2 regions of the Bdellovibrio sp. HAGR004 genome follow, and region 2 is predicted to be linked to the other one. Evidence: riboswitches for the same ligand, from Rfam matches in the RefSeq annotation. Region 2 holds a riboswitch; the other holds the start of a gene.
What was found. Region 2 has a riboswitch for guanidine ahead of ACZ5ZV_RS15345 (SMR family transporter). Riboswitches for the same ligand answer to the same signal wherever they lie in the genome.
Positions count from the first base shown of each region.

Region 1: linked by a shared signal. The riboswitch ahead of sugE (quaternary ammonium compound efflux SMR transporter SugE) and the one ahead of ACZ5ZV_RS15345 (SMR family transporter) in region 2 are both predicted to bind guanidine.

Region 1 is NZ_AP029176.1:1,388,301-1,399,807, reverse strand. Features, by position in the region: gene ACZ5ZV_RS07005 (MmgE/PrpD family protein) at 1-308, shown strand, start outside; gene prpB (methylisocitrate lyase) at 830-1,729, shown strand; gene ACZ5ZV_RS06995 (PDC sensor domain-containing protein) at 1,949-2,374, shown strand; gene ACZ5ZV_RS06990 (methyl-accepting chemotaxis protein) at 2,371-4,176, opposite strand; gene sugE (quaternary ammonium compound efflux SMR transporter SugE) at 4,309-4,644, opposite strand; guanidine-III (ykkC-III) riboswitch at 4,668-4,730, opposite strand; gene ACZ5ZV_RS06980 (lipoate--protein ligase) at 4,904-5,923, shown strand; gene ACZ5ZV_RS06975 (metallophosphoesterase family protein) at 6,134-7,282, shown strand; gene ACZ5ZV_RS06970 (hypothetical protein) at 7,360-9,009, shown strand; gene ACZ5ZV_RS06965 (DUF1304 domain-containing protein) at 9,006-9,374, opposite strand; gene ACZ5ZV_RS06960 (bifunctional 2-methylcitrate synthase/citrate synthase) at 9,559-10,725, shown strand; gene ACZ5ZV_RS06955 (hypothetical protein) at 10,814-11,398, opposite strand.
Region 2 is NZ_AP029176.1:3,078,281-3,089,787, forward strand. Features, by position in the region: gene istB (IS21-like element helper ATPase IstB) at 1-699, opposite strand, end outside; gene istA (IS21 family transposase) at 714-2,330, opposite strand; partial or broken gene ACZ5ZV_RS15345 (SMR family transporter) at 2,513-2,623, opposite strand; guanidine-III (ykkC-III) riboswitch at 2,638-2,698, opposite strand; gene ACZ5ZV_RS15350 (hypothetical protein) at 3,203-3,943, opposite strand; gene ACZ5ZV_RS15355 (AraC family transcriptional regulator) at 3,955-4,881, opposite strand; gene msrA (peptide-methionine (S)-S-oxide reductase MsrA) at 5,003-5,491, shown strand; gene ACZ5ZV_RS15365 (glutaredoxin) at 5,522-5,758, shown strand; gene msrB (peptide-methionine (R)-S-oxide reductase MsrB) at 5,798-6,238, shown strand; gene msrB (peptide-methionine (R)-S-oxide reductase MsrB) at 6,259-6,801, shown strand; gene ACZ5ZV_RS15380 (glutaredoxin family protein) at 6,746-7,036, shown strand; gene ACZ5ZV_RS15385 (antibiotic biosynthesis monooxygenase family protein) at 7,074-7,382, shown strand; gene ACZ5ZV_RS15390 (acetyl-CoA C-acetyltransferase) at 7,379-8,653, shown strand; gene ACZ5ZV_RS15395 (peptide-methionine (S)-S-oxide reductase MsrA) at 8,666-9,328, shown strand; gene ACZ5ZV_RS15400 (dihydrolipoyl dehydrogenase) at 9,388-10,815, shown strand; gene rpiB (ribose 5-phosphate isomerase B) at 10,833-11,267, shown strand.

The sequences.
Region 1 (11,507 bases), 1.7 Mb from region 2:
CAGATCCAGACAAAAAACGCTTCGGTGGCCGCGTAGAAATCACAATGAAAGACGGTTCCAAAATCGTTGATGAGCTTGGCGTAGCTGATGCTCACCCAGCGGGCGCTCGTCCGTTCAAACGTGCGGACTACATCCGCAAGTTCGACATTCTGACTGAAGGTATCATCACCAAAGCAGAACGCGATCGTTTCATCGGCCTGGTTGAAAATCTGGAAAACCTGACTGCAGAACAAGTTCAGCAGTTGAACGTTCAGATCCCAATCGAAAAGCTTGTGAACAACAAACGCGACAACAAAGGGATCTTCTAGCGAAGAACTTGGAGCGGACACGGGAAGCCAAGGGCTCCTGCCCTTGGCCCTACGGGCTGACGCGCAAAAATAGCATCCTGCTATTTTTGTCCTGCCTCGCTGGGGCCGGGCGTTCGCCCGGTTCGCGCTTCCTGCGCCCCCAGAGGTCCCTCCAAGTACAGCTTCCCACTCCCTTCAAGCTCATCGCTCTATAAGTTCATTTTGTTGACGCTTATACTTGAGCACTACTTGAAATGGACTGTGATAGGATGAACTGCTGAACCGGCGCTGCCGGACATTGAGAGATAGGCACTCTAAAAACTTTGTGTGTTTAGCTCTGAATCGAATAAAACATAAATGGATACACGATACCCGAGAGCTGCTTGGGGATGGGGAGGGGGCTTAGCCTTAAGCTCTTCACCAAGTTCCGCAGCAGCTCATCCCGAAGGGATGGCGTCCGCGAGGACTGTTCGCAGGGGAAGGGCTTAAGGCTAAGCCCCCTCCCCGTCCCCAAGCGGGTCGTGAGGAAGGATGAGGTTTGTATGTTGTTTCCTGAAATTACTCCTGCGCAGAAACGTAAGAATTTTAGAGAGGCTTTGAAGTCTGGCAAGCTTTTGCAGATGCCGGGGTCTTGGTCTCCGTTGGTTTCCATGGCGATTGAGAAAGCGGGCTTTGATGGGGTTTATATCTCTGGGTCTGTGCTTTCCAATGATCTGGGTTATCCTGATATTGGTCTGACTTCTTTGACTGAGGTGGCTCAGCGTGGTCGTCAGATTGCCCGCACGACAAAACTTCCGACCATTATTGATATCGACACGGGTTTTGGTGAACCGATGTCGGCGACTCGCACGGTTCAGGAAATGATTGAGATGGGTCTGGCGGGTTGCCACATTGAGGATCAAATCAATCCGAAGCGCTGTGGTCACCTGGATGGTAAAGGTCTTGTGACTCGTGATGAAGCGTCCCGCAAAGTGGCGGCGGCGGCTCGTGGTAAAGCGCTGGATGAAAACTTCCTTCTGATCGCTCGTACGGATGCCCGTGCTGTTGAAGGCTTGGATAAAGCCATTGACCGTGCGAAAGCTTACATTGATGCCGGTGCGGATTGTATCTTCACCGAGGCCTTGGAAAATGAAAAAGAATTTGAAACTTTCCGCAAGGCTGTGAATGTTCCGCTTTTGGCGAATATGACTGAGTTCGGTAAGGGCCGTTTGTACACTTACGAAGAGCTGTCCAACCTTGGCTACAACATCGTGATCTATCCTGTGACGACGTTCCGTCTGGCAATGGGTGCGACCGTGGCGGGCTTGAATGAAATCAAAGCCAAAGGCACTCAAGAAGGTCTTTTGGACAAAATGCAAACTCGCAAAGAACTGTATGCACTTTCTCGTTACGACGAGTACAACTCTTTCGACACCAGCATCTTCAACTTCACGCTGAAGTAAGAATGAAAAAGGGAGGCTCAAGCCTCCCTTTTTTTTGACCGTTCCCACTGTTTCTTTCAAACAGTGTATTTAAGAACTCCTCGCAATCTGTAATAAACTTGTCCTTTGACTCAGAGACGCGGACACCGTCGCCTAATTTCTAAAGACGCAAATTCCGACCAGAGTCTTATTTGTTTTTACGCCGAGGTCGGATGCGCAAAACTCCTCTAAGATGACTCAATGAAGAAAGAGTTCTCCTTACAGACCAAAATTTCCCTTCCTATTCTGACTATCACATTCATTGCTCTGGGACTTCTGACTTATTTTTCAGCCTCTCAAAGTTTTCAAAGTGCACGCAGCGACGCTGAATTTAAAGTCAGTAAATCTGCCGAGTCCTTCGCCAATGCCTTTAAAGCCGAGCTGGATGCAAGCCTTATGGTCGCCCAGCAGCTCGAGGCCTATCTGGAGACTCTTCGCCAACAAAAATCCAAACAGCGCTCCGAAGTCAACGCGGTCTTAAAGGCCATGCTGGAACAAGCCCCTTCTGTCTTTGGGGTGTGGGCCACTTTTGAACCCAATGCCTTCGATGGACAAGACGCACACTATCTGGGACAGCCCGGATACGAAAAGGTGGGCGGATTGAATTCCGTCGTTCACGGCAACTAGGCGGCGCTCAGCACCTTGACAGTGGCATTCATCACTTCAGATTTCTCACTGATGTTGGCGGCCGCTGTCACTATTTCACCGGCTTCAGAGGCGTTTTTCTGGATCACCTGATCCAATTGATTAATCGACACGTTGATTTGTTCAATTCCGGTGGACTGCTGCTGACTGGCGTCCGCAATTTCCTGATTCAACGCCGCGACTTTTTCAATGCTGGCGGACATTTGCTTTAGAACTTCACCATTTTCCCGCACCATGACGGTGCCCTGCTTGACCTGCGCCACGGATGCGGAGATCAAGTGATTAATATCTTTTGCAGCCGAAGCCGACCGCTGCGCCAGTGATCGCACAGCCTCTGCCACCACCGCAAAGCCCTTGCCATGCTCTCCGGCACGAGCCGCCTCGACCGAGGCATTCAAGGCCAGCAGGTTGGTCTGAAATGCGATGTCATCGATGATGTTGATGATCTCTTCGATTTTTTGTGACGACGACTCAATCGCCGTCATGGTTTGGACAAGCTCCAGAATTTTTGCCTCTCCGGTCTTGGCCAGCTTCGCGGATTCACCGGAAAGCAAGGCCGCATTTTGTGCATGGCCGGTGTTCAAACGCACCATTGAGGTGATCTCTTCCAACGACGCCACCGTTTCCTCGATGGAGGCCGCTGCCCGGGTCGAGGCTTCCGCCAGTAGACTCCCAGTCGTGTTTAAGTGCTCAAGATCCTCGGAAATACCATGAGAAGACTCGGTCAGCCCTGAAGACAGGGTGGAAATTTTCCGCTCGGATCTTTTCGCCCCCAGATACACCACGGACATCAGCAAAAGAAGACCCAGCAAAGAAAAACCCAGCTGCTTCCATAAGGACGAGTATGCAGCCGCCAGGATCGTTTTTTCTGGCGTGCGAATCACCAGCGTCCAGCTTTGCTCAAGATTATAGATGGGCACCGGCACCACCAAAACCACTTCTTTGCCGCGGGGACTGTCGACTTCCAAACTGCCAGACTCATGACGTTGGATCAAAGACTGAAGATCCGCATCGGCCTGATACGTCTGCATCACTTCCGCCTGTTCTGGACCTGCCACCACCATCATCTTATCCGAAAGCAAAAACGATTGAGAGTCGGCAAAGGGACGTACTTCTGTCACCAGTTTTTTGATATTATCCAGACTGATATCAATTCCCACAAGTCCCTTGGCTTCGCCCTGCTGCACGATAGTGTAGACAGCCGAGGTCATGACCAGCTCTTTGCCGTTGACGGTGTCCTTGTAGGGTTCCACCAGCATACTTTGTTTTCTTTGAATCGGCTGGAAGTACCAGTCCCCCAGATCCGGCGTTTCTTCATTCAGCAACGTCTTGTAGACGATCTTGTCACCCTGACGGACCCACCACGGATACACCCGTCCGGTCTTTTCATGCATCGGTGAGTTCATGTACTGGGCATCTTTGCCATCGTAGGCATCGGGCTCCCAAGCAGACCAGGTTGCCAGATACTGAGGATCGCTGCTTAAAACCTCACGCAAGGTCATATAGGCCTTGTTGCGATCCTGAAGATGATTCTGCACATCCATGGCCAAACTGCGCCCCACAACCTCGGCCTGCGCAAAAGATTTATCCAAATAGGTTTTGATCTGCTGAGAGTACTTCCGCCCCATCTCCAAAGTCAGAGCGTGCGCACTTTCTTTTGCATCCTTGAACGAATCCTGAACGGACAGTGCTGCAATACCTCCCAAAACCAAAGCTCCAACCACGGCAATGGGCAGGGTCAATTGTTGAGTGAATGAAAGTCTTTTGAATCCGCGAAACAACATGCTACAACTCCTGGGCTGTCTGAACCCTGAAAGATTCGGAACAAACCCGCGAGAGACAAAGAGGACCTATGTCCAGATCCTCTCTGAACGCTCTCTGAAGTTTGCGACTCCTCCCCCGATAAGGTGAGTTTTTTAGTGCCCACCGGCTGTGAGTTTCAGTCCAATGATGGATATCAACAAAAGACCTAGGAAGAACAGACGAGCTGGCGTGGCCGCCTCATTGAACAACATGATTCCCAGAACCGCAGCGCCAAGAGCACCGATACCAACCCACACCCCATACGCAGTCCCGATAGGAAGAACCGTCGCCGCACGAGACAGTAAAAACATACTGCCTGCCAAAGCAAGCAAAGTTAAAAGACTGGGTGTAAGCTTTGTGAAACCTTCGGTGTATTTAAGGCCGATGGCCCAACCGACTTCAAGAAGACCTGCGATTGCCAAAATAATCCATGCTACTGTGTTAGACATACCAACACTCCTTTCGTTAGAAAAAAGCGTCGTCTTGTCCTGACCGGGTACGTCGCACATCGTCCGGGCACATCAGTTGCGAAAACTGAAATACGGTAATATTTAATCGCAAAACACGGAAAAAGTAAAGACGCCGTTTAAGTCTTTCCCTCTAAATTGCCTTACTAAGTCCAGAGATCGCGCCAATTCCCCCACTGGACAAGCCCGATACCCTATACTCTTTCTTGACCCGTCGTCGACGGCAGACTAGGTTGGGCCCATGCAAAAACTTAAAGTATTTCTCTCTGACAGTTTGAATCCGCATTTGAATCTGGCAACAGAAGAATGGATCTTTCACAACCTGGATCCTTCCCAGCAGATCCTGTTTTTGTGGCGCAATGAAGAAACCGTTGTCATCGGGCGCAATCAAAATCCCTGGTCCGAATGCAACCTGGCGAAAATGAAAGAGGACAAGGTTCATCTGGCTCGCCGCACGACCGGCGGCGGAGCCGTTTTCCATGACCTGGGCAATACCAACTTCACTTTCCTTTCACCGAAAGAATCCTATAAGCGCGAAAACAATGTGCAGGTTATTTTCAACGCGCTTAAAAAGTTTGGCATTGAGGGGGAAGCCTCCGGTCGCAATGACCTGCTGATCCCGTTCCACGATGGACCGCGCAAATTCAGCGGCAGCGCTTATCGAGAAAAAAAGGACCGTGCCTTCCACCACGGCACTTTGCTGATGCATACGGATTTGGCGCGATTGGGGAACTATCTGACTCCGAACCCCAAGAAGCTTCAAGCCAAAGGCAAAGAATCCGTCCGGGCCCGCGTGGCGAATCTGAATGAGGTTTCAGCCTCTATCAACCACGACAATCTTGTCGGCCCGATGATCGAGGCCTTTGAAGGCTTCTATGGCGCCAAGGCTGAGATTGAGTCTTTGACCATGCAAAGTTTGCAGCAGATTCCTGAATTGAAAAGTCAGTACGACCAGCTGAGTTCGTGGGAGTGGCTGTACGGCAACACCCTGGAATTCAGCCATAAGATGGACGACTATCTGTCATTGGGCTTCTTTGATGTGCACTTCAAAGTGGAAGACGGACAGATCAAGGATTTGAAGTTCTATACGGATTGCCTGTATCCCACCGTGATTGAAGAGATCACCGAGGCTTTGCGCAACAAACCGTACAAGGGCGAAACTGTCCACGCCGAGATGTCCGCTATCATCAAGGCCCATCCAGATCTTCAAACAGGCTTAAGTGAACTGCGCGACTGGATTTGCAAAAACATCGAAATCTAAACCGCTAAACAAACAGATCCTGGCGGAGAGACCGTCAGGATCTTGTCCTTGATCGGGTTTATTACAACCTCTCTGATTCCATTTTTTATTTCACAGAAACTGTCTAAAGCTCCTGCAGAAAATACGACTTAGACCTGAGTCCATTTTACATACACCCAATCCACATTAATTCGACTTAATGTTTTCGACCTTTGTTACGATACAAACTGTATGAAAACAAAAGCCACCGCCTCCATCCAATTCCTTGCGGCCTTTTTTCTCGTTTCTGGCTTAGCCGCATGTATGCCCCAAAACTCTGATGTTCTCAGCACGGTTCCACCCGGCTCTGATTCAGATTCTGAAAGTTCGTTCACTGATCCGGGCAGCAAGGATCCCTCCTCGCCGACTCCCCCCACCACGCCCCCCGAACAAGGCGGCACTATCGAGGACAGTGCAAGGTCTTTAAAGATCCATGCCTTTGCGGATATGAACATCGACACCAGTGGCACCTATGCCAGCAGCACTATTTCGATTGTAAAATCCATGATCGCACGCCAGCCGGCGGCCATTTTGGGTGTGGGTGATTATATCGACGGCGAAAAAAAGACCTTGTCCGACAGCACCTACGTGAATATGTGGAACTCGTTTTCAAAAAAGGTTCTCTCCCTGATGCGCACCGCGGGTCTGCCGTTTTTACCGACACCGGGAAATCATGATGCCTACTACAGCCAGGAACGAAAAATCTATGACAGTTTCTGGAGCGAAAACAAACCCAACGTGGAATATGTCGATGATGACAATTTTCCATTTTATTATTCCTTCATCAAAGAGGATGTCTTCTTTGTCTCTTTGGATGATGCGAACTACTCAAAACTTTCCAACCGCACGGCTCAGTTGAACTGGCTCAAGGCACAACTGTCTTCGGCCCGCGCCCAAGGAGCTCGCGCTCGCGTGGTCTATGGACACATCCCGCTTTATTCGATCGTCAGCAGCAAGGCCAACAGCTCGACGGTTTATGAAAACGGCGTCCTGTCTCAAGAACGCCGCACAGCGGGATCTTTTACTCTGGAGTCCATTCTTTTAAGCAATAAAGTGGATCTGGTGATCTTTGGACATTCTCACGGATTTTATTCCGGGCATTACACCTATGCTGATGGAAAAAAACTTCAAGTGGTGTCCATGCCGTGTGCCGGAAGCGCTCCCCGATACCTCGTCGGAACAAACATTAGAACTCCGCAAGGTTACGTCGAACTTGTTTTCTCTGAAACAAATCAGCTTTCCATTCGTTACTACAACTCCTCAGGGACACTGCAAAGTCTTAGTTCGCTTCCTGCCTCTCTGACTTTGGATGCCAAAAATGGAGTGAGGTACGTTCGCTGAAAAACCTTGCAATAAAATAACTTGGTTTTCGACATACCGGGAAATAGTCTCCGTCCCCATTATACGGAGACTATCCCATGTTTGCCTCACTCATGTCCCTTGTTCTTTTCAGTTCCAATGCCCACGGCTATCTGGACCCGCAATTTGATAAACATGCAATCAGAACTTATAATATCGAGGTGCCCGGCAAAGCCCTGCGCGAAAAATGTTATCTACTGCAAAGATTCCCCGGCTTGGAAAACAAAATCAACAAAGACGAAGACAGCCTGTGCGCAATGAATCTTTATGCCTCGTATGGCGATCATCCCAAACTGAAGACCTTCTACAGCTGTCCGAAAGTGAACAGCACCTCCGTGGCGGTGGAATACTATGAAGTCCCTGCCAGAATGACAGAGGCACAGTTCCAGAAAACCATCTGCCCTCTTTCGCGCTCTGAAAAAAAGAAAATGAAAGCCCGTCTGGGATATCCGGACAAAGAGGCGAAATTCAAGTTTGCGGCTCCCGGAGTTTCCGTAGGAAGTATTCTGGGATACTCTCGTCTGGCTCAGCTGTTTAAGTCTGTGGAGGTTCCGGCCAGCGTTCTGCGCACGGTGGATCTGGACACGGTGTTAAATCACGCCTTGGCCGGTCGTTATCTGGGACTGCAAATGGGTAACACATATCTGAATCAATACTGGTACGATCAGATCGGCCATCTGGTACGCGCCAAGCACGGCAATGTGTCCCAGTTGCCGGATGTCTATACCAAGCCGCCCCACGGTCTGGGCATTGTACCGGCTTCGTTCTATAAAGATGGCAAGCGCCGTGGTTTATCGACCAACGGCACTGCCTACTGGTCAACTCGCATCCTGACTGAAGACAAGCGTCAGGTCTTTGGCGTGCTGGCGGAAAATCCGGGCAACGAAGAATTATATGCCGAAGCCTTTGGCCTGAAACAGGACAAAACCCGCATTGATCAGTTCCGCAATAGCAGCGTTTTCTGGCCGCTGCTGAAGGACCCGCGACCGATTTCGCAAATCCTAGGCAGCACCGAGCTGGCCAAAGCCGGTCAGAAAATGCTGGGCATGCAGGAGACATCTGACATGCTGGTGATGGACTTCCTGCTGGACCAGGCTGACCGTATCGGCAATATCCACTACAAGCGTCGCCACTTCTTTAAAACAGCACAGGGAAAAGTGGATGATATTTCCGACAAAAAATACCGCGAACTTCTAGCCAAAGCGCCCCCCCAGCTGACGCCGGCTGAAGCTGAAATGTTGAGCGCGATCAAAGAAACCGGAGTTTCCTTGAAAGTGATGCTTTTGAAAGACAACGATGGCGGTTTTGATATGAACACGGCAAAGAAATATCACCTGATTGCCGACACCAAGAAGGCCTCTGCCACCTATGACAGCTGGAAAGGAAATCCCGATCTGTACCTGAATGCCACCATGGTGGTGCGACATTTCAGCCCGATGGTTTATAAGGGCGTCATCCAGTTGCACAATCAGGTCTTCGGCAATCCAGAATCCCAAGTCGCCATGGAGACCTTCTTCCGCAACTCTTTGCAGTTCACCGCCGCGGAATACACGATATTCAAGAACAACCTGTTAAGTCTGTACCGGGCGCTTTATGACAACTGCAAAAAAGGAAATCTGCATCTGGATTTGGATCTGAAGAACTATTTTTCAGCAAATCCACAGCCGATCCTGACGACGACTCCGGGTGTGTGTGAAGGGCAGTTTTAAGTTAGAAACGGGATCAGGGCGATCACTGCCGGAACAATTTGCACCAGGGCCGCCCGCCACAAGCGACGTGACGACAGAATCAATACCAGGCCCGCCGCGATAATAGAGACCAGACCATAGATCACCAGCGTGGTGCCTGCGGCGCGAGTGATCTCCCCTGTTCGCAAATGCAGGCCGAGCAAAATCGCCACAGCCAGGAACAGATTGTAGAACCCTTGATTGAAGGCCATCAGTTTAGTGGTGGCAGCTTCGGCTTCCGTGACACCGAAAGTCTTATTGGTTCTTTTACGCCCCCAAAGCAGGCTTTCCAGAGTAAAAATGTACACATGAATAAGTGCCGGAACGAGGGCGAATGATAATTCCATCGTTAAAGTGTGCTCAAACCTAGGGGGATCCGTCAATCCCGCCGCTGCGCAAAGCAGAGTCCGTGCACCAACTCTTGACCGCCTTCTGGGGCCGCGCTAGCTTTGGTCGTTAATCATTAGCAATATAACGCACCGATTCCTGAATGTATTAGGAACCGCCTGCGCGGATTTCGCCGGAGGAAAAATGGCTGAGTATATCAATCCAGATTATGTTCCAGAACCAGAGAAGATGAACGTTAAGAAAGGTCTTGATGGCGTTGTGATGGATACGTCTTCCGTATCCAAAGTAAACCCTCACACCAACTCTTTGATCTACCGTGGTTACCCGGTTCAGGATCTGGCAGAAAACTGCTCTTTCGAAGAAGTGGCTTTCTTGATGTATAATGGTGAGCTGCCAAACGCTGCTCAGCTTGCGGATTTCACCAAGAAAGAACGCAGCTACCGTGAAATCTCCACCACTTTGTTGAACGTGATCAAAGCGCTCCCACAAAAGTGTCACCCAATGGATTCCATCCGCACGGCTGTGTCCTTCCTGGGTGCTGAAGACGCTCGTATCTGGGATTCAACTCCTGCGACAAACATGGACAAAGCCATGATGTTGCTTGCGAAAATCCCAACGATGGTGGCAGCGGACTACCGCTTCAAAAAAGGTTTGGATTTCATCCCACCTAAGTCTGATCTTTCCATCGCTGAAAACTTCTTCCACATGTGCTTCGGTAAAGTTCCACAAAAAGAAGTTGTTAAGGCATTCGACGTTTCTTTGATCCTTTACGCCGAACACAGCTTCAACGCGTCCACGTTCACTGCGCGTGTTGTAACTTCCACTCAGTCTGACATCTACTCTGCAACTGTTGCAGGCATTGGTGCACTGAAAGGACCTTTGCACGGTGGTGCGAACGAAATGGTTATGCACATGATGAAAGAAATCGCTGACCCAGCAAAAGCAGAACAGTGGATGCTGGATGCATTGGCACAGAAGAAAAAAGTCATGGGCTTCGGTCACCGCGTTTACCGCTCCGGCGACTCTCGCGTTCCAACCATGAAGAAGTATGCGCAAATCATGGCTGACGTGACTGGCGAACAAAAGTGGATGCAGATGTATGCAGCCCTTGAAAAAGTCATGGTTGAGAAGAAGAAAATCTATCCTAACTTGGACTTCCCAGCAGGTCCTGCTTACTACATGATGGGCTTTGAGATCGACTTCTTCACTCCGATCTTTGTGATGGCTCGTACGACGGGCTGGTCTGCTCACATCATGGAACAAGCTGCTGACAACCGCATCATCCGTCCTCTTTCTGAGTACGTGGGTGCAGAACAGCGCAAAGTGACTCCATTGAGCGAGCGCAAATAGTTTTTAACCAAAAGTTAAAACGAAAAAAAGGGAGCCTCTTGGCTCCCTTTTTTTTTACGCACAGTTTTTGCAAAAGTAAGCAGGTACCTTAGTTGAAGGCAATCATTTTGGCGTCAAAGTGCAGACGCTCCTGATTGTATTCCGCCAGAATTTTTTCCGCCCGAGCGGCCAGCTCTCTGTCCTGAGCCGATGCGTACTCCAAAACTGTGCGCGTGGTATTCACCGCCAGTACGTAATCGCTCTTACGCATCAGATTCTGGAAATCAAACTCGTAAAGTTTTTTGAATTTGTTGCCGGACGAACGACGCATCTTCATCAGATTGGTCACAGAGCTTAAGTGCCCCAGAACACGCTGCGAGTACTCGACTTTGACAAGATCAAGGTCAATGCCCTTTTTCCAACGCTCCAAGCGCCCCATCGAGGCCACTTCCAAATAGCGCACGATTTGCTGATCCAACGCCTCTGCTGAGGTGTTGGCGCGCTTCAGTCCCAAACGCACCGCTTGCTGTCGTTTTTCCTGCGCCATTCTTTGAACAGATGCGCCCTTTGTCGGCTGTCTCAGTCTGAGATTCATTCGCTCAAGTGAAGCTAATGAAAGCTCAGCTGTAAAAACAGTCAGGGTCACAAAGAAAGCCGTCAGTATTCTGCCTAAGAGGATCGTTTTACTTGTCATGCCTCAGAATCAATACAAGCTCCGTGCCGTGGATTATTTTGAGACAAAAGGGTTGCCAAAACAGACCCGGATGCATGAAATAAAAACCCGGTTTCCAATTTCCAACCTC
Region 2 (11,507 bases):
GGGGCCTTCAAAAATGCAAATATGGGCATTCTCGAACATCCTGTCGATGGCAGCACTTGCCAGGATCGGATCGGTAAAAACTTGTGGCCATTCTTCAACGTCGCGGTTGCTGGTTAAGATCATAGCCGAATTGTGCTTGCGTCGATCAAATAAATCGAAGATCTCCTCACTCACGTCTCGTGGCATTGTTACGACGCCCCAGTCATCCAAGATCCATAGCTTTGATGTTAGAATTTGTTTGAATAAAACATCGAGCTTATTGTTCTCGCGCGCTTTACGGATCTTTGTCCCAAGTCTTTTTACACTCGTACAAAAAACACTGTGACCAGCCTGCGCAGCGCTCATCCCAAGAGCAATCGCAAGATGACTCTTGCCCGTGCCGGGACTTCCCAAAAACAATGCAATTTCGTTGTTCTCGATAAACTTTAAATCTTTCAGATCCTCGATTTTTTCGCGCGGGAGTTTTTTATTGAAATCCCAATTGAACTGCTCAAAGCTTCTTCGCTCTGGGAACTCCGCTTTCTTAATCCTTTTTTCTACGGCGTTATCTGCCCTTGCATCTAATTCCGTGGATAGAAGCTCACTGAGCCACTTAAGATCCTGGCTGCGTTTTCCTTTTTGAACTAAACCCTCGATCTCTGCGGATGCCGCGGGCATTCGTAACTGCTTTAACTGATCGCGTATCACATCTATTGTCATAACTGTCTTTCCTTTCAGTGGGCCTGGTTGCTATGAACCAGACGTAAATGGTTTTTATACTCACTCATGTCGCGCGCAAACTTACCTCCCACCGTCTGCGCGGATAAAACCTCCTCATGACGAGGAGCTTTGGGTTTTGGCTTTGCCATAATATTCAATAGTTGATGAACTGTTTTTAAATTTACCTGTGATAACTCCAGCGCTGAAAGGCAGGCCTTGTCGATGTCGGCATTGCTGTACTTCTTGTTCAGCGTCAGAAGACCCCATACGCTGCGTGTATCAACAAAACCTTCGCCTCGAGCCAAAATAATTCCTACAAAGCGCTCAACATTGACGCCGATAATTTTTGCTTGCTTCAGATAGTGACCATGATCTTGAAGAGTCTTCTCCCAAGACTCCTTGTAATGATCTTTACAGGCTTTACTTGTGAATTTATCTTGGATGCGCTCGTAAACTTCTAACAGTCGACCGTTGCAGTAGATACTTACTTGAACTGAATTACCAATCACCAAAGCTATTTCGCCTTTGAGTCTTGTGTCTACTCGGTAGTACTTGTTTGCAAAGCGAACATAACCATCAGACCTCACTGTTGAGCGAGTGATGGTTTCCACTTCGTAGCGTAATAAAGGAAGAGGCTTTAACAACGAGGCTTCATCGTTAAGAAACACATCCAAAGGTTTTTGTAGGTGAGTCCCGTGCTTTCTCTCATTGGCGATACTCATCTTTTTATTCATGTGTGACTGTGCGCCGCTCAGTGAATATTGGGACTTATCGTAGGATTCAAAAAGGCGACGCTTCATTGGAACCATTCGCTCCACTTTGCCTTTTTTCTCTGGAGAATAAGGCGGCAATGCCTCGACAACGAACCCGTAGTGCGAGGCCAGTCTTTCAAAGGCCGGGTTCAACGTCGGCTCGTGCTTTGATGCCTCATGAACAAAGACTTTGGGATTATCAGAAGTCACTTTACGAGGGACTCCGCCAAGTTCCTCAAACATGCTTATTAAAACTTCGGCAGTTGTTTCAAAGTCGAGTTTCTCTACAACTCGGGCCATCTCGTAACGAGAATGCCCAAGAACGCCAACGAAAATCCAAATTGTTTTTTTCTTTTTTGTGACAGGATCGACGACGTCAAAGAGCTTTCCCCAGTCCACCTGCAGACATTCCCCCGGTGAGTGAACAAGCTCCATCACATTGCGCGCAGGTGCGGATCGCATAAGTTTGTGGCGGTGAATGTAGCGGTAGAAGTTAGATCGCGGGACAGAGAGCGGAAGCTCTTCAAAAATACTTTGCGGACTCCAGCCAAGTTCAATGCGCTCCTTGATCCATTCGCGCTTGGGATCTAAGATGGCATCCGTTTCAATGGCCTTCTCGCTGCGACCATCGCGCAGCGGAAACAGCGCCTCTGGGTAAGGTGGGATTTCTTTTGAGGTTTTGCAGTAGATTTTCTTCTCTGGGTTTGCGACGGCTACATAGCCATGCTCTATCGCCTGGTCGCGGATTTTTATGACGTAACCTTTGCCTTTACCAGTTGATTTAGTCAGTGCGGTGAGTGAGTGTCCTTCGCGAAGGCCTTCGACGATTTTTCGGTCCACTGTGATTTTCTCCAAGTCCTTTTTTCTGAGTTTCCGCATGCGTATTCCTTGCTGTAGTCTGGTTGTTAAACCAGCAGCTTAGCGCATGGGATCAGATGGAGAAAATGTGCTGAAAACGTAAGCAATTGCCCGGTCAAATTAGGTGGGATTTACTTCCCCCAAAGCCGGTCCACTTACGTGGGATTTGCCCCCCTTGAAACCGGTCAAACTACGTGGGATTGGACACTTGGTTCGAATTTCGTAAACCCATCGGTGTATTTTAATCCGATTGCCCAACAGACTTCTAAAAGTCCAGCGATACCAAGAATAACCCAAGCCCATGTTGTAGACATAAGACGCTCCTTTTTAAGAGCCGTCTTTTCGTCGCCTGGTACGGTTCGCCTCGTCAGGTGGCCTGATGCCAAAGTTAGTTGTAACTCTTCTTATCGCACAAAAAACTTACTGAATGGCAATATTCTCAGTCATGGCACAGGCCGCAAAAAATTAGATTTCCGACGACGACCGTCATATGAAAAAGAACGTAATTTCTGAAGGGTTGCCCAGCTTTCTTGTAAGCGATTGCTAGTTAATTGTTAATTTGAGATAATCAGATCATGGAGTCATTCCCATCAACTTGGTTCTATCAAAAAATCCTCATGATTCCCGAGGGAACATCAAGAGCTACGTTTGCAAATCGACTTTATATTGTTACCAAAAGTACTTTTAACGAAGGGAATAGCTTTAAGTTATTTGCGGAAGAGGCTGGCGGAAATGATCATATCAGTTTGAATCTGTACAAAACAAAGAGCGCAGTTCATCTGAAGCCATGCGAGCAACCTATTTTGAAAAGTTTAAGTTTTCTTCGGGACGCTAAGTTCTTTTAGCAGTAACGCCATAAGCGTGCCGAATTAGCATCCCGTACTTAAATAGACTCAAAAGAAACGTTTTTTAATCTCCTGTAAACGATCATATATGAGAGGTGGATAGTTCGCGTGATATTCACCGCACTCTGGGCACGGCTCCTGTCTTAAATGCGCTTTGCTATCTAATTCTTGATACGGAAAAATGCTAAACAAAAGTTCGTGTTGCATCAGGGTTCTGTGAAAATTTTTGTGGTAGGCTTCGATGCTGCTGGTTTTAATCTTCTCGAAAAAAAGCTCAACGCTGTTTAAGATACTCATAATTTCTTTCACTCCGTCATACATCAGCACATCGGCGTCGTTATGAATATCAACCTCCAGATCTTCTAAATCTTCGATGAAGCATTTAATAGCTCGGCGTGAGTGTAAGAGCGTTTTTTGCGACTTACCATCAATTGTCGTTTTTTGATCATAGCTAAAATTTTTAATATTTCTCTCCACGAACAGATAAAGTTCATGAAGCTGATTTATCTCGTGTCTCAACTGCTCTTTTTTATTCTCCTTCTCTATCTGAAGATGAAGAATGCCGTTTGCATCGATCTGTGCTTTCAAGGCTAGGAATAGAACCGCCGACCCAAGGATCTGCACGAACGGGCTTGATATACCTCCAATGGCGCTTCCAATATCACCGTATCCTTTCAAGTATTGAATAGGCAGCATCGGCGCAATCATTGGAATCAGCAGGCAGAATGCGCCTCCGATAAGAATCACCCAGAAAGCGATGGTATTAATTGGTGTGGACTTCTTAATCATACTTTAGCCTTTCAAGCGTTCGCTTTTCTATAAGCACTCGGTGTTTGCCCAATTTTTTTCTTAAACAATTTTTGAAAATGCTCGTGAGCGGGATAACCAACTGCCTCACTTACTTCAGGGACGGATTTTGTGGACTCCGTTAAAAGTTGCTTCGCCTTTTCAAGACGACAATATGTGAGGTAATCAAGAGGTGTCATTCCGGACAGTTCCTTAAACTTGACGCTATAGTTGGTGCGAGACATTCCGGCAATTTCAGCGAGGTCTTCGAGTCCCCATTTCTGCTCTAGACCTTGATGGATTGCTTCAAGCGTCTTACTGATCTGAGGATTTTCAATCAGCCGAAAGAACCCTGTTTTTTTGTTAGCCTTATGCATGTGAATTCTTAGCGCTTGAACAAAAATAATTTCGGTCAATTTTCTTACTAGGGCGTTACTACCCGGCAGGCCCGATTTGGCTTCATGCTCGACGATACTTAAAAGCATTGCGAGCCATGGCGAATGGGCATTCTCCACGCTTTTGACATGAACAATTTGTGGCAGGGAATTAAGAAATGGGTGATCGGGTCCACCGTTAAAACAAAAGTGTCCACAAACGAGATTCGTTTTCAGCTTACTCTGATCGCCGTACTCTAGGACCTGCGCCTCAGTGAGATGACCTTTGGATCTGAATTCAACAGCGGTCTCAGCCTTGATCTTGGGAGCACTTGTCATTGTGTGCTCCATTCCCTTAAACAGGATCAAGATATCTCCCTGCTCTGCTAGGGCTTTGAGTTTTAGCTTGGGCACTTCGTACCAAAATTCGCCGTGAGTCACGATGTGGAATCTAGCGAAATTGTCTTCCTTTGGAAGATTGATTCCCCAGTCGCCGGCAAAAGAAGTCCGATACCAGTAACTACTGGTGAGCTGGACTTTATCTAAAATATCGCTGAGGACATCCATACTTACTCCTGCCCGGATTGGCGTATAAGTCATATTGTCCGAACTATTGAGCATGTTATATCCCTCTTTTATGCCTTAAAGTCAATTCTATAAGTGAACGGCTAATAATGAAGGAGGCTATATGAAACTGAATTATGTGATCGTTGCTGGAGGTTGCTTCTGGGGTCTCGAAGACCTCTTAAGAAATTTAGACGGCGTGACAGCCACAAAAGTCGGATATAGCGGCGGCGATTTTGACGATCCCCAATACGCGGACGTCAGAACAGGTGCGACCGGACACGCCGAAGCAGTCCGCGTGGAATACGACGAAGACGAGATCTCTCTAAAGGAAATACTCCACTACTTCTTTAAGATCCACGATCCGACTACGAAGAACCGCCAAGGTAACGACATCGGAACTCAGTATCGTTCTGCAGTGTTTTACCGAGATGCGGTCCAAAAAATGACGATTGAAGACGTCATTGAGGAAGTCAACGAGTTGGGTCGTTTCGAGAATCCTGTGGTGACTAGCGTGGCGAAGGAATCAGGTTTCTATGACGCTGAAGAATATCATCAAAATTATTTGCAGAAGCATCCAAACGGATATTCTTGCCACTTTGAAAGAGACTAAACAATGAAGATAACGAGTGAGGAAAAAGAGATGAAAGAACTAAAGGATGTCGTGATCTACACGAAAGACCATTGTCCGTTTTGTACGCGAGTGAAAAACTATCTGACTTCTGAGAAGGTCGATTTCAAACAAGTGCGTTTAGACGATGACCCGAAAATCTATATGGAGCTGAAAGAAAAAACAAATCATCAAACCGTTCCGCAAATCTTTGTGGATGGAAAATTCATCGGAGGAGCTACGGACTTCTTCTCGTGGATTGACGGCTAATAGATGTCCAGAAACTAAAAGCAATTAAAGGAGTAATCTATGTTCACCTGGAAAAGTATCACTCACCATCTCGACAACGGCACTCCCGCGCCACCAAGACGAGTCGAGAAGAGTGAAGATGAATGGAAGAAAATTCTTTCACCGGCGCAATTTCACGTCATGCGAAAAAAAGGCACCGAGCGTCCCCACACGGGCGAGCTTTGTTCCTTTTATGAGCCCGGAAGGTATGCGTGCGCGGGTTGCGATACCGAACTTTTTGACTCTAATCTCAAATTCGATTCGGGCACAGGATGGCCGAGTTTCTCTGAGCCCGTCGAAGACAACGTCATCCAGTATGAACTGGACACGACATACGGTCGTCGAATCGAAGTTCTTTGTAATGTATGTGACGCTCACTTAGGTCACGTCTTCCCAGATGGGCCGGAGCCGAGCGGAGTTCGTTTCTGCATCAATTCGGAAGCTTTGAAGTTCGTAGAATAACTTTTTAAAATGGAGGCTTTATGAAAATAAATTTTTTAATGGCGTTCGTCGTAATGGCGATCATCATAACTCAAATCGCCTTGGCGTGGGATGGGAAAGATCCAAAAAAACCGTCCCGAGAGGAGCTCAAGAAGACTCTGACTCCCATGCAGTATCACGTCACTCAAGAATCAGGAACGGAGCGGCCGTTCCTGAATGAGCACTGGAATAATAAGTCGGAAGGCATCTACGTTGATGTGGTGTCCGGCGAACCGCTCTTTAGTTCTCTCGACAAATACGACTCGGGTACCGGGTGGCCGAGCTTCTCCCGTCCCATCGCGAAAGAAAACCTTGTTGAAAAATCCGACAGAAAGCTCGGGATGGCTCGCATCGAAGTCCGAAGCAAACACGGTGACTCGCACCTGGGCCATGTCTTTAACGATGGTCCCAAGTCAACCGGTCTTCGCTATGGCATGAACTCGGCCTCGCTCCGATTCGTTCCAAGGGCGAAACTTGAAGCGGAGGGATATGGCGAATACGCGAAGCTCTTCAGTAAACAAAAAGGAGCGGAGCTTGTTGATTAAGCTGTTCGGCCATAAAGACTGCCACAAGACTCAGACTTACCAGCGGTACTTGAAAGAAAAAGGGGTCCAATTCGTTTTCCTGGATGTCCATGAAGATGATGCAGCCGCAAGCGAGTTGAGATCCCTTTATACGACGGGAAAGCTGAATTTTCCAACCATACTCATTGGGACAAAGAAGTTGAGAAATCCAAAGTTCGATGAACTTGACAAGTGGCTAGAATCTTTAGCGAATTAGCATAATTCATTAAATTTAGTTTATAAGGAGAGAGATAGTGGTTATAGCAATTTTTCGCAGTCGTGTAGCAAAGGAACACGTTGAGGAATTTGAAAGAAGGTATGCCGAGATGTCAGAACTGGTCGAGGCCATACCCGGATACGGAACACACGAAAGATTCACCTCCGTAAATGGTGACGATGTTCTGATTGTTGAGTTCCTCACCAAAGAAGCTTTTCTCGCGTGGGATACGCATCCTGAGCATAAGAAAGCCAAGATGCTAGGCAAAGAATATATTTTCGAGTCTTACGACGTGAAAGTCGGAGAAGTTTTTGAGCGGCACACGAAGCCCGAAAGGAAAACATGAAAACAAGAACTGCATATGTCGTCGGCGGAGCCCGCATTCCGTTTATGAAATCGATGACCACCTACAAAGATGTGACTACCACCGATCTTATGACTGCCAGCTTAAAAAGCTTGGTGGATAGGTATAATCTTGCGGGAAAGACGGTCGGTGACGTAGCCCTGGGCGCCGTGATGCACAGTTCGGCGAATTGGAACTTTGCCCGTGAAGTTGTCCAGTCTTCGGGTCTACATCCGAATACACCCGCGTATAACGTGCAGCGGGCGTGCGGGACGAGCTTGGAAAATACGATCCAAATTGCACACAAAATCTCAAGCTACCAAATTGAAAGTGGCATTGCGGGCGGTGTTGATAGCAATAGCGATCTGCCGATAATGATCAGCCGTAGACTCTCGCAAAAATTGATGGCGCTGAATTCTGCACGAACGCTCGGCGAGAAAATGAAAATCGTTTTGAGCTTTAGACCAAGTGATCTAAGGCCAGTGCTGCCTGCGGTCGTTGAGCCACGAACCGGCAAATCTATGGGTGAACATTGCGAACTTATGGTTAAGGAATGGAACATTCCTCGGCAAGAGCAAGATGAGCTTGCTTTGAAGAGTCACAAAAACGCGGCTCAAGCATATAAGCAGGGTTTCTACGATGATCTGGTTTTCCCGTACCTAGGTAAAAGCACGGATGGAATTCTGCGTGATGACACAACAATCGAAAAACTGAAGAAGTTAAAGCCGGTTTTTGATAGGACCGAAAGCGGCACTCTTACAGCGGGGAATTCCAGTTCTCTGACTGATGGCTCCTCCACCGTTCTTTTGGCCTCTGAGGAAGAAGCCAAAAAGAACAATTGGCCGTTGTTAGCAAAGATCGTGGACTCACATACATCGGCAGTTGACTACGTTGCGGGAGAAGGGTTGCTCATGGCTCCCACCATTGCAGTCAGTGAGCTGTTGAAGCGCAATAATCTGAAACTCCAAGACTTTGACTTCTATGAGATTCATGAAGCGTTCGCGGGGCAAGTGTTATGCACAATGAAAGCGTGGGAGTCGCCTGAATATTGCAAAAGACGCCTTGGCCGGCCCGAAGCAATGGGAAAGATTGATCGCTCGAAACTTAACGTGCGCGGCAGCAGTGTCGCTCTTGGTCATCCGTTCGCGGCCACAGGGGCTAAGATTGTTTCGGTCCTAGCGAAGATTTTGCACCAGGCTGGGCCTGGAAAGCGCGGCCTTATCGTAGTCTGTACAGCAGGAGGAATGGGCGTCGCAACCATCCTTGAAAGTTAAAAGGAGAAAAATATGTTGGAACAAAGAGTGAACAATGAAGACGTGGTTGAGAACTATAAGTTTGCGAGTCCGGAAGGGATCGAAGAGGCCGTTAGAAAAGGACAGTTGAGTCAAACTATCTTCGCTATGGGTTGCTTTTGGGGACCTGATGCAAATTTTGGAGGAATGTCTGGCGTTGTTCAAACTCGCGTCGGATATGCTGGAGCATCAACGTTGGAACCGACGTACCGCGACCTAAAGGGTCATGCCGAAGTTGTAAGAGTTATCTTCGATAAGGATCTAATCTCTTACAGAGATCTCCTTGGAAATTTTGAGTCCTGGTTTGTACCGGGAAAGAAACAAGGTCAGTATCGCCCGATTCTGTTTGTATTTGATAGGGATCAAAAAAACGTGGCCGAGGAATTGGTTCGAGCGCTCGGAAATGAAAATTCTCCGGAGGTCGTCGAGGCTGGAGAGCAGAAGGGTTATTTCTGGACCGCTGAAGATTATCATCAAAAATATCGTCTGCGGAGAAACGAAAAATTCGTGAACCTCGCAAAATTGGATTTTGGCTCTCGATGGGACGAGCATCTGTATTTCACGAAACTCAACGCCGATGAAAGAAAAGGCCTAAGCCTTTCGCAATGGCTAATGAAGCTGCCTCCAGAAATGCAGAAGGCTTACAGAGTTGGTTGAGTTTTAGAATTTATCGCGGATCAATAAATCTCCGCTTCAAATAAATTTGAGGGATCAAAATGAAAAATTACGATGTAGCAATTATTGGAGCAGGTACCGCTGGCTTATCTGCGAGGAAAGTTGTTTCGAAATACACGCAAAACTATGTGGTCATTGATGACGGAATTCTAGGAACGACCTGTGCTCGGGTCGGATGCATGCCTTCAAAAGCATTCATTCAGGTTGCTAATGATTTCCATCGAAGAAATTCGTTCCGAGAACTGGGCATCACAGGAGCAGAATCGTTAAAGGTAGATTCTGAAAAATTGATGATTCACACTCGAAAACTCCGCGACCGCTTCGTTAAATCAGTACTCGGCGGCATGGATGAGTGGAAAGAAAAGCATTTCATCGGTAAGAGAGCTCGGTTCGTCGATAGGAATGTCGTTGATGTCGACGGCGAGAAAATCAAAGCGAAGAAGATAATTATAGCGACGGGATCAAGTCCGATAATTCCAAAACCTTGGCAGGAGTTTTCTGACTTTTTCATTGATACGAACTCTTTTTTTGAACTTCAAAAACTTCCTCAATCTATCGGGGTTATTGGGTTAGGTGTTATCGGGATAGAACTCGGGCAGGCTTTGCATCGGCTGGGGGTAGTAGTCATCGGAATTTCTCAGGGTCGTGCAATTGCGGGATTAAGCGATCCGAAGCTTATTGAATACACTTCGCAGAAGTTAGGCCAAGAAATAGATATTGATTTTTCAGGTGTTCAAAATCTCGCGCGTAAAGATCAAAAGCTGATGATCCGAACCGCCGAGAAAGAATATCTTGTAGAAAAAGCTCTGGTTTCTGTAGGCAGAAAACCTAATTTGTCCAACCTTGGATTAGAAAATCTCGCACTCGATCTTGATGACCGAGGCATCCCCTACTTTAACGAAAAAAGCTGCCAACTACGCGATGCGGATAACATCTTTATAGCCGGTGATGTTGACGGCTCAAAAGCAATTTTGCATGAGTCGGCGGACGATGGTGCGATTGCTGGATACAATGCCTGTCAGGAAAAAGTAGAAGAGTACAAAAGAAGAACCTGGTTGGGAATCGCGTTCTCATCTCCAAACATAGCCACAGTCGGAAAACGATACAGTGATCTTATCATGGAGAAAATAGATTTTGAATATGGCGAGGTCAGCTTTGAAGGGCAAGGCCGATCCATCGTCATGCTCAGCGAAAAAGGTCATCTTCGAGTATATGGTGATAAGAAAACCAACCGCTTATTGGGTGCTGAACTCTTCGCTCCTTCAGGTGAGCATATCGCACACTCACTAGCGTGGGTGATCTCTCAAAAAATGACCGTCGGAGAAGTGCTACGCCTCCCTTTCTACCATCCCGTTGTAGAGGAGGGTTTAAGAACAGCGCTTAGGGATCTTGCAAAGAAGTTACCCGAAACAAGATCGGCGCTGGAAATCGCAGTCTGCCAAGAGCACGACACTTCCATGTGCGAATAGCCGAGATAGATATATAGATGAAAATTGCCGTCGCTTCAGACCATGCTGGTTTTAGGTATAAGGGACTCGTTAAAGCACACCTGGCTCGTAAGAGTTATGAAGTCCTTGATTTCGGAACAGATTCAGAAGCTCAATGTGATTATCCTGATTTTGTGATTCCTGCCGCAAAAGCACTGCGGGATCAAAAGGTAGATAGAGCTATCGTTCTCGGGGGATCAGGAAATGGCGAGGCTATGGCCGCTAACCGATTCAGAGGAGTTCGATGCTGTCTTTGCTTGAACGTACAGTTAGCGAAGCTTGCGCGGATGCACAATGACTCGAATGCGCTGGCGTTAGGTCAACGAATTATTCCCGAAGATCAATTGCTCGAAATCGTAGACGCGTGGCTCATAACTCCCTTTGATGGTGGTCGGCATATATCTCGTCTAACAAAAATTGAGTCTTCTTCATAAGAAACGACTCTGTTTGATGTATATCTACTTACAATTAGAACGACCAAGAACGAAGTCCGCTTTCTTAGCTCGTTGGTAATCTCAAGAACTATCTATCTCCTTTTCCCGTTTGTTAAAGATGGGTCCGATCTTTCGTAGAGCATCCAAAATTCCGTAGGTCGGTTAAGTCTATGTGACGCCTAGTGATTCGCCTTTTCCCCTACAAAAATTCGTAAACGCCTCCGCCCCTGAAAAAGAATA